Regions from separate parts of the Pseudoduganella lutea genome, predicted to be linked through region 2. Evidence: predicted binding sites of a transcription regulator. Region 2 holds the regulator's gene; the other holds the start of a gene.
The links. The regulator LexA, encoded in region 2, represses DNA repair genes until DNA is damaged. The targets are predictions, from matches to a motif close to ACTGTATNNNNATACAGT.

Region 1 (6,777 bases), 1.4 Mb from region 2:
CCGAATCGCCCAGGCGGGCCGGCCGCAGGAACGGGAATTGCCGTTCCAGCGCACTCAGCATGTTGCGCAGGAAGCGTATGCCCGCGTCGAGGTAGCGGGCCGGCATGTCCTGCCAGTCGGTGGCCGGCGCGGGTATCCACACGAAGGCCACCAGGAAGGCAAGCAGCATGCTCAGCACGAACGCGGCGCCGACCAGCATGGCTGCCGTGTTGCGCGTGAAGCCCATGCGCAGCAGGCGCTGGAACGGCGACAGCAGCACGTAATACAGGATGATCGCGAGCAGGAAGGGAATCGACAGCCACAGCACGCGCTGCAACAGGTACAACAGCACGCAGGTCGCGGCGATGATGCCGCACCAGACGATGGGCCCGGACTGCTGCCGGTCGGCCATCACAGTACCTCGACGTGCGGCGAATCGATCGACATCCGCTCGCGCAGCCGGGCGCCGATATGGCGCGCCAGCGCCAGCGAGATCTTGTAGCCGATGACGGCATCCGTTTCCATCAGGCTCATGAAATCGGCGCGGAAGAACACCGCCAGTTCGCAGTCGTCCCAGGCCCGGGCCTGCGCGGTGCGGGGCGAGTTGTCCAGCAGCGCCAGGTCGCCGAAGAATGCGCCGGGGGACAGCTCGGTAATGATCTCGGGCATGCCGTTGATGTTACGGTTGATTTGCACGTGGCCCGATGTGATCAGGTAGAGCGCCTGGCCTTCCTCGCCTTCGTCGAAAATGATCTCGCCCGCCAGGTAGCGCCGTTCATGCATCAGGCCGTCCACGATCTTCAGTTCCAGCGGCGTCAGCGAATTGAGGAGGACGGTTTCGCGCAGCCTGGCCAGGCGTGGCGAGAGGGCGGGCGGCTTCAGAAAACCGAAAATCACGTAGGGCTCCAGGGAAGGGGTGGTTGCGCTGTCATTGTCGCCGGTTTTGTGGGGGCGGTGGTGTTGTGGGACGCACACAGCGGAGAGAAAGCGGAAAAGCGCGGCGGAGCGTGTTTTTTGGGATGCTGCCTGTGCAGATGGGGGAGAGTTGCGCGTGGAGGGGGGATTTCGGCGAAGCGGGGGGCGGAGTAGAAGGGCTGCGGGGATTTCAAGCGAAGCAGCGCTTCGCGCGTGCCGTGCCTTTGCAAGGCACGGCGGAATAATGAGCTGGCAGTGAAAAGCCCGGCGAGCCGGGCCGATTTTCACTGGCAGCTTCGGAGCGGACGGGCTCGCCGACATCCTGCCGGCCGCGGAATCGCTGGTAGGCGATTCCCTTCGATCCCCGCCGTGCTTCCCGCAGGGGAAGCACTCCGCTGCGCCAGCATCAGACGCAAAAAAGCCCGGCAAGCCGGGCTTTTTTACTGATGCTGGCGGAGCGGACGGGGCTCGAACCCGCGACCCCCGGCGTGACAGGCCGGTATTCTAACCAACTGAACTACCGCTCCAATCAGCGCTTGCGTAAGCAAGTACTGAAAAAAACTGCGTCGCTGCTGCGACAAGAAAAAAGCCCGGTATGTCGGGCTCTCTTCAGAATCCTGGCGGAGCGGACGGGGCTCGAACCCGCGACCCCCGGCGTGACAGGCCGGTATTCTAACCAACTGAACTACCGCTCCAGGTCTTCAACATCGACTGCGTGGTGGGCGCTGAGAGGCTCGAACTCCCGACCTAATCCTTGTAAGGGATCCGCTCTACCAACTGAGCTAAGCGCCCTCATCATCACCTTCGATGCTTCGAACGTTTGTCACAACGTTCAGAAGAGGCCGTATTCTACTGCGCAGTTTTGAGATTTCGCAAGGACTTTCGCGAAAATATTTCCAGCCGGCCTCGTCTCGTGGGCACCGGCGATGCTACGCTGCGGTTTTTCCAGCCGGGGAGAGCCGATGAACGCCAGCGCCACTGCGCTCGATGCACTGTATGGGCGCGTCAGCCGCCGCCTGCTGCCGTTCCTGTTCCTGTGCTACGTGGCCGCCTACCTGGACCGCGTCAACGTCGGCTTCGCCAAGCTGCAGATGCAGGCCGACCTGGCACTGTCCGACACGGTCTATGGCATCGGTGCCGGTATCTTCTTCGTCGGTTATTTCCTGTTCGAGGTGCCGTCGAACCTGCTGATGGAACGGGTGGGCGCGCGGCGCTGGATCGCGCGCATCATGATCAGCTGGGGGCTGGTCTCGGCGGCCACCATGTTCGCCACCGGCCCTGTCAGCTTCTACGTGCTGCGCTTCCTGCTCGGGGTGGCCGAGGCAGGCTTCTTTCCGGGCGTGGTGCTGTACCTCACCTACTGGTATCCGGCGCATCGGCGCGCTCGCATCGTGGCGCTGTTCATGAGCGGCGTTGCCGTGGCGGGCGTGCTGGGCGGGCCGCTGTCGGGCGCGATCATGGCGGCGTTCGCCGGCCAGGCGGGGCTGCATGGCTGGCAGTGGCTGTTCCTGCTGGAAGGCATTCCATCCGTCGCGCTCGGCATCTGGACATTGTTCTACCTGGACGACGGCATCCGCGCCGCGCGGTGGCTGGGGGACGCCGACAAGGCGGTGCTGGAACGCGAGCTGGCCGCGGAAGCGGCGTCGAAGCGTCACCTGCCGCTGCGGCAGGTGTTCGCCAGCGGCACCGTATGGCTGCTGGCTCTCGTATACTTCCTGTTCGTGATGGGCCTGTATGGCGTGAGCTTCTGGCTGCCGCAACTGGTGAAGAACAGCGGCGTGCAGGACGTGTTCCATATCGGCCTGCTGACGGCGATCCCGTATGGCGTGGCCGCCGTCGTCATGGTGCTGGCGGCGCGCCATTCGGACCGCACCGGCGAGCGGCGCTGGCATGCGGCCATTGCCGGTTTCGCCGGCGCCGCCGGCCTCGTGGCGGCCACCGTATGGGCGGACGATACCGTGCTGGCCCTGGCCGCGCTGTCCCTCGCCACGGCCGGCATCCTGACCACGTTTCCCATCTTCTGGAGCCTGCCGACGGCGCTGCTGGGCGGCTCCGCAGCGGCGGCGGGCATTGCGCTGATCAACTCGGTCGGCAACCTGGCCGGCTTCGCGAGCCCTTATCTCGTGGGCGCGATCCGCGATGCCACCGGCAGCACGGCCATCGGCATCTCGCTGCTTGCGGCCAGCCTGGTGCTGGGCGGCCTGCTCGTGCTGGCACGCGGGCGATTACCCGCGTAGCGCAGCACCTGGCTTAAAACTCTTCCCAGTCGTCGCCTTCGGGCGCCTTCTTGGCAGGCGGCGTCTTGGACGTGCTCTTGCCAGCGGCTGCCCGCGCCTGCACCGGTGGCTTGCTGGCCAGCTTGGGATAAGGCGGGTGCGCCACGGCGGAAGCCGGCGGGACCGTCGGCCGCACCGGTGGGGAAACGGCGGGCACGGGGAAGGCCGGCGCGATGGCCCGGTCGTCGATGCGGAATGTGGAGATCGCGGCGACCAGGCGCTGCGCCTGCTCGCGCATGCTGGCCGCCGCAGCGGCCGCTTCCTCGACCAGCGCGGCATTCTGCTGCGTGGCGGTATCCATCGTGGTGATCGTGGTGTTCACCTGGGCGATGCCGGAACTCTGTTCCTGGCTGGCGGACGCGATCTCGTTCATGATGTCCGCCACCTGCTGCACCGACGTCACGATGCGGTCCATCGTGGTGCCGGCCTGGTCCACCAGGCGGCTGCCCGCATCGACCTTGTCGACCGAATTGTTGATCAGTTCCTTGATCTCCCGCGCGGCGCTGGCCGAGCGTTGCGCCAGGTTGCGCACCTCCGATGCCACCACCGCGAAACCGCGGCCCTGCTCGCCGGCGCGTGCCGCTTCCACCGCGGCGTTCAGTGCCAGGATATTGGTCTGGAACGCAATGCCGTCGATGACACCGATGATGTCGACGATCTTCGACGAGCTTTCCTTGATCGAGCCCATCGTCTCGACGACCTGGCTGACGACCTGGCCGCCTTCGTTCGCATGGCTGGCGGCCGAGACCACCAGCTGGTTCGCCTGGCGCGCGTTTTCCGCGTTCGCCTGCACGGTGGACGTGAGTTCCTCCATCGACGATGCGGTTTCCTCGAGGCTGGCCGCTTGCTGCTCGGTGCGGTTGGACAGGTCCATGTTGCCGGCGGCAATCTCGGCCGCCGCCGTGTTGATCGTGTCCGTACTGTCGCGCACGGTGCGCACGGTGCCGGTCAGCGCCGTCGTCATGTCGCGCAGGGCGCCCAGCAGGCGGCCCATCTCATCCTTGCGCGTGGTAACGATCTGCGCCGTCAGGTCGCCCGCCGCCACCGTTTCGGCGATCTGCACGGCTTCGCTGACAGGGCCGGTAACGGAGCGCGTGATCAGCCACCCGATCACGGCAGACACGATCGTCGCCACCACCAGCAGCACGATCATCAGCGTGGTCGCCGATTTCGCCGCCGCGGTCGCGTTTTCGGCATCGTTCGCCATCAGTTCGCGCTGTTTCTTCAACAGCTCGTCGAGATGGCGGAAATACACCGTCTGCGCCGGGATGACCTGGCCGAACAAGGCTTGTACGGCACCTTCGCGGTCGCCGCCACGGTATTGCGCGATCGCCTTGTCGAGCAGTTCCTTGTAGGCGTAGTACGCGGTGTTCTGCTGGTCGAACACGGCGCGCACGTCGGGCGTCAGGTCCGATTTATGCATTTTTGCGGCCGATACGCCGCCGGCTTCGTCAGCCGCGGCCATCTGGCGCAGGAATTCCTGCGTCTGCGCCGGGTCCGGCGTCAGCATCGCGTTGCGCACCGCCTGCGCGCCGCGGTTGACCTGGCTGCGCATGTCGTTGAGGAGCGTGACCTTGACGTACCGGTCATTGACGAGCTGGTCGGTACGCGCGGCCACTTCCTGGATGCGGCTGATGCCGACGAGCGACATGATGAACATGATGACGATGGTCACCGCGAAACCGAGGGCGAGACGGGCGCCGATGCGCATATTGGAGAGGTTCACGATCGATTTCCTTCGGTCAGAATGAGTGGCGCACGCCGAGGCCATGGCTCATGGCGGACGGCAGCGTGGTGATGCAGTCGCCATGCAGCGTCGTCGGCGTGATATCGCCGCTGTTTGTCATCGAGCCCACGAAGGCATCGACACCGCCCGTGAGCGTGACCGACGTTTGCGCCGCGGCGGGCAGGGCGCAGGCAAGAAGTGGAACCCAGCAATAAAAACGGAGTTTGGCTGCCATGTTCGCGCAAGTGGTTGAAAGATCCGATGGTACGCGCCTTTCTCTCGCGCACGATACTTGTGCGCTGCTACTGTTGCGTAAAAACGATGGATAAAAAAGCACTAAGTAATTGAAAAATAAAACAATTAATGCAACGCGCCGGGCGCTGGCGGAGCCTGCTGCACACTGGATATAATCACAGTGCCCGCATTTTTTCATTTTGAATACAAGCCTGCCGACAAGCCATGGTTCCGCCGCGCCGCATTGCCCACCTCGACATGGATGCGTTTTTCGCATCGGTGGAATTGCTGCGCTATCCCGAGCTGCGTGGCCTGCCCGTGGTGGTCGGCGGCGGCTCGCGGCACCAGCCGGTGCTGCAGCCGGACGGCACGCGCCGTTTCTCGAAACTGCGCGACTACGCGGGCCGCGGCGTGGTCACCACGTCCACCTACGAAGCGCGCGCACTCGGCGTGTTTTCGGCGATGGGCACGATGAAGGCGGCGGCGCTGGCTCCCGAGGCGATCCTGCTGCCGACCGATTTCGAGTCCTACAAGCGTTATTCACGCCTGTTCAAGGCGGCCGTGGCGGAGATCGTGCCCGACATCGAAGACCGCGGCATCGACGAGATCTACCTCGACCTCACGGACCACCCGGAAGAAACGCGGGCCCTCGGCATGCGGCTGAAGGAGGCCGTGAAGGCGGCGACCGGGCTGACGTGCTCGATCGGCATCGCGCCCAACAAGCTGCTGGCGAAGATCAGCTCGGACCTGGACAAGCCCGATGGCCTCACCATCGTGTCGCTGGAGGACGTGCCGGCGCGTATCTGGCCGCTGTCGGCAAAGAAGATCAACGGAATCGGCCCGAAAGCCTATGCGAAGCTCACGTCGCTCGGCATCGAAACGGTGGGCCAGCTCGCGCAGGCGGACCCGAAGCTGCTGCAGGAACACTTCGGCCTCAATTCCGCCGAGTGGCTGCACCGCGTGGCGCACGGGCATGACGAGCGCGAAGTCGTCACGCGTTCCGATCCGAAAGGCGTGAGCCGCGAAACCACGTTCGAGCGCGACCTGCACGCGAAGCATGACCGCGACACGCTGTCCGAAATCTTCACGCGGCTGTGCACGCGGCTGTCGGAAGACCTGCACCGCAAGCGCTATGCCGGCCGCACCGTGGGTATCAAGCTGCGCTATGCCGACTTCCGTACCGTGACGCGCGACGTCACGCTGCCGTCGCCCACGGCCGATGCCGCCATGATCCGGCGCGCCGCCGGTGAATGCCTGCGGCGCGTGCCGCTGGAGCAGCGCTTGCGCCTGCTGGGCGTGCGGGTCAGCGCGCTGGTGCCGCTTGACGAGGCCGAGCGGTACAGGGCGGGGGAGCAGGGGGAATTGTTCCCGGGGTGAGCCGGCGGCGGATGCGCCGGCTTGCGCCACCGGGCTGTGGTGTTGCACGCCGCAGGGGGGCACTGCCGCGCACAAAAACACGCTCCCCGGCAGGCGCCGTTTCAACAAGATCGCGGTGGCCCGGCTGCTGAGCCGGGTGTAGAATGATGGGCTTTGCAACGCGTAAGAACAAGGGTCTTCCAGCATGTGGTTCAAGAATCTACAGATCTACCGACTGCCCGCGCCATGGGCATTTGCTCCCGAAAAACTCGATGAAGCCCTGCGCCCCGC
Region 2 (6,777 bases):
GACCGTGCGACGCTTACGCGTTCTCGACGATGATGCCTTCGATGATGTTGGCCACGTCTTCGCAGCGGTCGGTGACGGTTTCCAGGATCTCGTAGATGGCCTTCATCTTGATCAGGTTGCGCACGTCCGGCTCGTCGCGGAACAGCTTGGACATGGCAGCGCGCATCACGTGGTCGGCGTCGGACTCCAGGCGGTCGATCTCTTCGCAGATGCCGACGATGTCGCGGGCATTGTCCATGTTCGACAGCAGCGCCACCGCTTCCTTGACCTTCTCGCAGCATGCCAGCACCAGTTCGGCCAGGCGCTTGGCTTCCGGCGTGACGGCGTGCAGGTCGTACAGCGACACGGTCTGCGCGGCGTCTTCCATCATGTCCAGGATGTCGTCCATCTTGGTGATCAGCTTGTGGATGTCATCGCGGTCGATCGGCGTGATGAACGTCTTGTGCAGCAGGTCCACCGTGGTGTAGGTGATCTTGTCGGCCTGTTTCTCGATGCTCTCGATCGCATGCACGCGGTTTTCCAGGTCATCGAAATTGGTCATCAGGCCCAGCATTTCTTTCGCGCCCTTGACGCACAGTTCAGCATGCTGGTTGAACAGGTCAAAGAATTTGCCCTCGGTGGGCATCAGGCGTCCAAACATTTTATTCTCCGTTGGTTGATTCGGGGGTGCTGCCAGGGCCGCCGCTCTAAGCGGCCCCTCTTGGTACTGGCGGGTTCAGTCACCCTGGTAGATCGACAGGTTACCGGTGTAGTTGCCGAACTTGGTATACATGCCCATCCATGTGAGGCGGATCGCGCCGATCGGGCCGTTACGCTGCTTGCCGATGATGATTTCGGCGGTGCCCTTGTCGGGCGAATCGGGGTTGTAGACCTCGTCGCGGTACAGGAAGATGATCACGTCCGCATCCTGTTCGATAGCGCCGGATTCGCGCAGGTCGGACATGACGGGGCGCTTGTTGGGCCGCTGTTCCAGCGAACGGTTCAGCTGCGACAGTGCGATCACGGGGCAATGCAGTTCCTTTGCCAGGCCTTTCAGCGAACGCGAGATCTCGGAAATCTCGGCGGCGCGGTTGTCGCCGGCCTGCGAGCCCGTCATCAGCTGCAGGTAGTCGACGATGATCAGGCCAAGCTTGCCACACTGGCGCGCCAGGCGGCGCGCGCGCGCGCGCATCTCGATCGGGTTCAGCGCCGGCGTCTCGTCGATGTACAGCTGCGCTTCGTTCATTTTCTGGATCGCGTGCGTGAGGCGCGGCCAGTCTTCGTCGTTCAGCTTGCCGGTTCGCAGGCGATGCTGGTCGAGCTGGCCAACGGAGCCCAGCATACGCATCGCCAGCTGCGCGCCGCCCATCTCCATCGAGAATACGGCAACGGGCAGGCCCGCTTCGATCGCGACGTTTTCACCGATGTTGACGGAAAACGCTGTCTTGCCCATCGACGGGCGGCCGGCCACGATGACCAGGTCGCCCGGCTGCAGGCCGGAGGTCATCTTGTCCAGGTCGGCAAAGCCGGTGGGCACGCCCGTGATCTCGCTGCCGCTGTCGCGGCTGTACAGTTCATCGATGCGCTCGACCACCTGCGTGAGCAGCGGCTGCACGGCGGTCCAGCCCTGCGAGCCCCTGGAACCCTGCTCGGCGATCGCAAAGATCTTCGATTCCGCTTCGTCGAGCATCTGCTTGACTTCCTTGCCCTGCGGGCTGAACGCGTTGCCGGAGATTTCGTCGGCCACGGTGATCAGCTTGCGGAGCACGCCGCGGTCGCGCACGATCTCGGCATAGCGGCGGATGTTCGCCGCCGATGGCGTGTTCTGCGCCATTGCGTTCAGGTATTGCAGGCCGCCCACCTCGTCGGCCTTGCCCAGCATCGTCAGCGCTTCGAACACGGTGATCACGTCGGCCGGCTTGCCGCCATTGATCAGGCGGATCATCTGCTCGAAGATGATGCGGTGGTCGTAGCGATAGAAATCCTCCGCGTGCATGAAGTCGGCGATGCGGTCCCATGCGGCGTTGTCGCGCAACAAACCACCGATGACCGATTGCTCGGCTTCGATGGAATGGGGCGGGATACGGAGGGAATCGACTTGCGGGTCGGATGGGGCATTCATGGCGCGCATTATACCTGCATAAGCAGGCCAAAGTTCATAATGGTTGGCAAGTCTGGCGGCAAGAGGAACGTCCTTTGTGGCAAGATCACTATCCTGGCGACAGCATATTATGTTCCTGCCAGCGCATGCCGGTTACTCGCAGCAGGTCGGCATCCGTCTGTTATAGCAGCCAAAGCGCGAGCCTGTCGCAACCGTCGCGACGGTGTTGCAAACCATGCCCGGCGCCGGCAATAAAAAAGCCGGGCGAACCCGGCTTTTTAAATCTACGACAGTCTTACCGAAGAAAAAATCCCGGTAATTAAGCAGCTTCGCCCACGACGGCGACGGTCACGTCGACCACCACGTCCGTGTGCAGGGAAACTGCCACCGGGTGCTCGCCGGTGGTCTTCAGCGGACCGTTCGGCAGGCGCACGGCAGCTTTTTCCACGGCGAAGCCGGCTTTGGTCAGCGCTTCAGCGATGTCGAAGTTGGTGACGGAGCCGAACAGGCGGCCATCGACACCGGCTTTTTGCGACACGGTCACGGTCATGCCGTTCAGCTTTTCGCCCTGGCCTTGTGCGGCTGCCAGCTTTTCAGCGGCGGCTTTTTCCAGGTCGGCGCGCTTGGCTTCGAACTCGGCCACGGCAGCCGTGGTAGCGCGGCGTGCCAGCTTTTGCGGGATCAGGAAGTTACGTGCGTAGCCGTCCTTGACCTTCACCACGTCGCCCAGGTTGCCGACGTTGATAACTTTTTCCAGCAGAATGATTTGCATAATGTTCTCCAGTTCTATCTGTACTGCTGCCGATTAGGCGTGGTGCAGATCGGTGTACGGCAGCAGGGCCAGGTAGCGCGCGCGCTTGATCGCGGTATCCACTTGACGCTGGTAGTGCGCCTTCGTGCCGGTCAGGCGTGCCGGCATGATCTTGCCGTTTTCCTGGATGAAATCTTTCAGCGTGTCGACGTCTTTGTAATCGACTTGCTCAACGCCAGCGGCGGTGAAGCGGCAGAACTTCTTACGCTTGAACAGCGGGTTCTGCTGTTTGCGCTTTTCTTTCAGCTTGGCTTTGTTTTTGTCGAACTTTTTACCGAATGCCATTTTAGGCTCCTGTATTTAAATATTGTGTCGCTTCAGGCGGCACGAAAATCAATGATGTGAAAAACCAGGCTCTTGCTGTTGCGGCTTTTCCTGGCGAGAAACCCCGAGAATTCGTAGGCCCCTCCCAGCGGCGCGCTGCTGAAACGGCCTGAAATCTCCCCCGCGGCAACCGCGGCGATTTCAAATTCCGTCAGGCGGGCGATGCCTGCCTCGATCTGCTGCGAACTGTGCTGCAATACTGCATTCACGATCGGCAGCCCGGCGGGGGTGAAACGTATGACTTCCCGCTCGGTGATCAGGCCAGTGAACTTCAGCTCGTTCAGCAAGACTCCCGGATTTAGGCTGCAGCAGCTGCCGGAGCGGCCGCGGCTTCAGCGCGGTGGCTCTTGGCGGCGTCTTCACGCTGGACCGACTTCATCATCGGCGAAGGAGCGGTTTCCGCTTTCTTCATCTTGACGGTCAGGTGACGCAGCACGGCATCATTGAATTTGAACGCGGTTTCCAGTTCGACCAGCGTGTCGTTGTCGCACTCGATGTTCAGGCAGATGTAGTGTGCCTTGGCCAGTTTCTGGATCGAGTACGCCATTTGACGGCGGCCCCAGTCTTCCACGCGGTGGACGTTACCGCCGCGCGACGTGACGCTGGCCTTGTAACGTTCGATCATCGCGGGCACTTGCTCGCTCTGGTCCGGATGGACGATAAATACGATTTCGTAGTGACGCATGCAAACTCCCTTAAGGACTGTTGATAGCCCACCCTGGCGTCAAGACAGGTGTGGGAAGAGGTAAGCCCGCTAGAATAGCAGATATTTTCACCAATGGCTAGCCGCCCGGCGGTCCGCCACCGCCGCCGCCAGGCTGTCGGCAAGCCATTCCGCCGTTGCACGTCCGCTGCGAAACCGCTGGCGAAGCGGGGATGTCGTGGAGCATGGTCCACGCCCGCGTAACGGAGATTGCCTGCCCCCGCCCACACCTTCCTGGCATGGGTTTTCTGCAACATTTCCCGCAAATTGGTGCCTGTCACCGGTTTTCATGAAATATTTCTGCGCCTGAATCGTGTTTTCTCTTGCAATCGCGCAGGCACTGTACAAAAATACAGACTGTCTATATCCACAGCTATTTTTACGGCTACTCGCATCATGATCAAGCTCACCGCAAGGCAGGAACAAATTCTCAACCTGATCAGGGATGCCATCGATACCACCGGCTTCCCGCCAACCCGCGCCGAGATCGCCGCCGAGTTGGGATTCAAGTCGGCCAATGCGGCCGAAGAGCACCTGAAGGCGCTCGCGCGCAAAGGTGCGATCGAAATCACGGCTGGCACGTCGCGCGGCATTCGCCTGCTGGGCGACCGTGGCGTGCGGGCGGCGGGGCCTTCTGCGCCCGCGGGCACGCCGGGCAGTGCGCATGCAACCGATTACATGCCGCAGGTGCCCGCGGCGCTGCTGATGCAACTGCCGCTGATTGGCCGCGTGGCTGCCGGTTCGCCGATCCTGGCGCAGGAAAACCTGGAAAAAACCTACAGCGTCGACCCGGCCCTGTTCTCCGCGAAACCCGATTTCCTGCTGAAGGTGCGTGGCGAATCGATGCGCGACGTGGGCATCATGGATGGCGACCTGCTGGCGGTCAAGAAGGTCGATAGCGCCAAGAATGGCCAGATCGTCGTGGCCCGCATCGGCAGCGAAGTCACCGTGAAGCGCTACCGCCGCACCGGCGCCACGATCGAGCTGCTGCCGGAGAATCCGGACTTCAAGATCATCACCGTGAAGCCCGAAGATGAATTCGCGCTGGAAGGCCTCGCGGTCGGCTTGCTGCGCGCCTGGCACTGACGCTTCACGTTTGCTCTCCTGTCGTGCCGGCTTGCACCAGCCGGTACGGCATGCGTCATGCCGGCTCGCAATGGCCGGCACGACACCTGTTCGCCAGCGACTTCCGTCACGGCGCCCTGCTTCGCGGGCCTGCCTTATTGGCTGTCTCTACGGCTGTCTCCACAGCTACTTCAGATGCTACCTCAGCGCCCTACCTCGACGGCGGCCGCACTGCCACCTTCCCCTGGGCCTGGTCCACATACACGGCATACCTGCCGAAGAAGTCGGCGCCGAGGATGCCGTCGGGCTGGAAGAACCCTGGCAAGGGCATCAGGTAGGGCGTGATCGCCGCCCCGCCCGGCAACGAGACGGACACGAAGCTGCATGGCTTGTCCGGCCCGAACACATCGCAGCGGGTCGGCCGGTCTCCCTGCTTCTCGACCGATTGCGGCTTGACGATCGAGATGTTGGCGGCGGAATCCAGCACCAGACGGTAGCGGGCACGCTCGTTCGACAAGCTGGCGACGATGCCTTCGTGCACCCGCTCATGGGCCAGCGGCTGCCAGCCGGAGCCCGGCTCGAGCGGCGCGCCGAAGCGCAAGGTGCGGCCGGACTGGTCATACACGAAAGGCTGCCTGGCGAAAAGGCCGAGGCCGACGACGGAGTGCGGCGGCAGGCCGGCCCCCTTGCCGATACCCAGGCCCCACGCCTCATACGACACGCCCTTCACCTCGCCGAACGACACGCCGTTGACGACGAGGTCAGGGATGACGAATTCCTCTTCTTCGCGCACCTTGCCGGTCAGGTCGGCGCTTCGCATCTTGCGGCCCGTCAGTTTCAGGCCGGGAATCCTGGCCATCACCTCGCGCGTCAGGTGCAGCGTGCGCGACGAACCGATATCGAACGTGAACGGGAAGACATGACCGGCGATGGTCAGCTGGGCCACGGGGATGCCCCGCTCCAGCGCCAGCGGCACCGAGACTTCAGCCCGCGCGGCCGCTGCGGCAAATACCGTGGCCAGTGCGGCGGCGGCACCGATCCAGCGCTGGATCATGCTTCAACCCTCATGCATCAACCTTCATGCCTCGCCATCATGCATCCAGCGCCTTGCGGAAATCGTCCACCAGGTCGTCGGTCTCCTCGATGCCCACGGAAACGCGGATCAGCGATTCGGCGATCCCCATCGAGGCGCGGCGCTCGGCCCCCATCTCGTAGAAGATCGTGTGCGCAACCGGGATCACCAGCGTGCGGGTGTCACCCAGGTTCGAGGCGGGCACGGCGATCTTCAGCCGGTTCAGGTAGTCGAAGCAGTCGATGCCGTCCCGCAGTTCAAAACTGAACAGCGAACCATAGGCCTTGAACAGGTCGGTCGCGATGCCATGCTGCGGGTGCGAGGGCAAGCCGGGATAGTGCACGGCGGCCACGCGCGGATCGGCTTCCAGCATCTCGGCCAGCGCCCTGGCGTTGGCGCAGGTGCGCTCCATGCGCAGCGCCAGCGTTTCGGCACCGACGGCGATGTGGTGCGCCGCTTCCGGCCCCAGCGAGGCACCGAAGTCGCGCAGGCCCTTGGCGCGAACCTGCGTGATGCCCCACATCGCCGGCGCGGCTTTCTTGTAGTTCTCGAAGATGTTCGGGTAGCGGCTCCAGTCGTAGGCGCCGGTATCGGTCAGGCTGCCGCCCAGCGCGTTGCCATGGCCGGCGATCGATTTCGTCAGCGAATTGATGACGAGGCCGGCGCCAACCGCTTTCGGACGGAACAGGTAAGGCGTGGTCATCGTGTTGTCGACGATGTAC

Region 1: the regulator LexA is predicted to act here: its motif matches at 5,296-5,313, upstream of dinB (DNA polymerase IV).

The regions. Positions count from the first base shown of each region.
Region 1 covers NZ_CP035913.1:3,348,169-3,354,945, forward strand. Annotated here, with positions in the region: gene EWM63_RS14160 (AI-2E family transporter) at 1-391, opposite strand, end outside; gene EWM63_RS14165 (cyclic nucleotide-binding domain-containing protein) at 391-876, opposite strand; tRNA gene EWM63_RS14170 (tRNA-Asp) at 1,345-1,421, opposite strand; tRNA gene EWM63_RS14175 (tRNA-Asp) at 1,513-1,589, opposite strand; tRNA gene EWM63_RS14180 (tRNA-Val) at 1,611-1,686, opposite strand; gene EWM63_RS14185 (MFS transporter) at 1,857-3,131, shown strand; gene EWM63_RS14190 (methyl-accepting chemotaxis protein) at 3,145-4,896, opposite strand; gene EWM63_RS14195 (hypothetical protein) at 4,913-5,131, opposite strand; gene dinB (DNA polymerase IV) at 5,356-6,507, shown strand; gene EWM63_RS14205 (recombination-associated protein RdgC) at 6,692-6,777, shown strand, end outside.
Region 2 covers NZ_CP035913.1:4,724,223-4,730,999, reverse strand. Annotated here, with positions in the region: gene EWM63_RS20125 (DUF47 domain-containing protein) at 14-640, opposite strand; gene EWM63_RS20120 (replicative DNA helicase) at 716-2,101, opposite strand; gene rplI (50S ribosomal protein L9) at 2,400-2,852, opposite strand; gene rpsR (30S ribosomal protein S18) at 2,886-3,176, opposite strand; gene priB (primosomal replication protein N) at 3,209-3,499, opposite strand; gene rpsF (30S ribosomal protein S6) at 3,514-3,900, opposite strand; gene lexA (transcriptional repressor LexA) at 4,315-5,004, shown strand; gene EWM63_RS20090 (hypothetical protein) at 5,195-6,037, opposite strand; gene EWM63_RS20085 (cystathionine gamma-synthase family protein) at 6,075-6,777, opposite strand, start outside.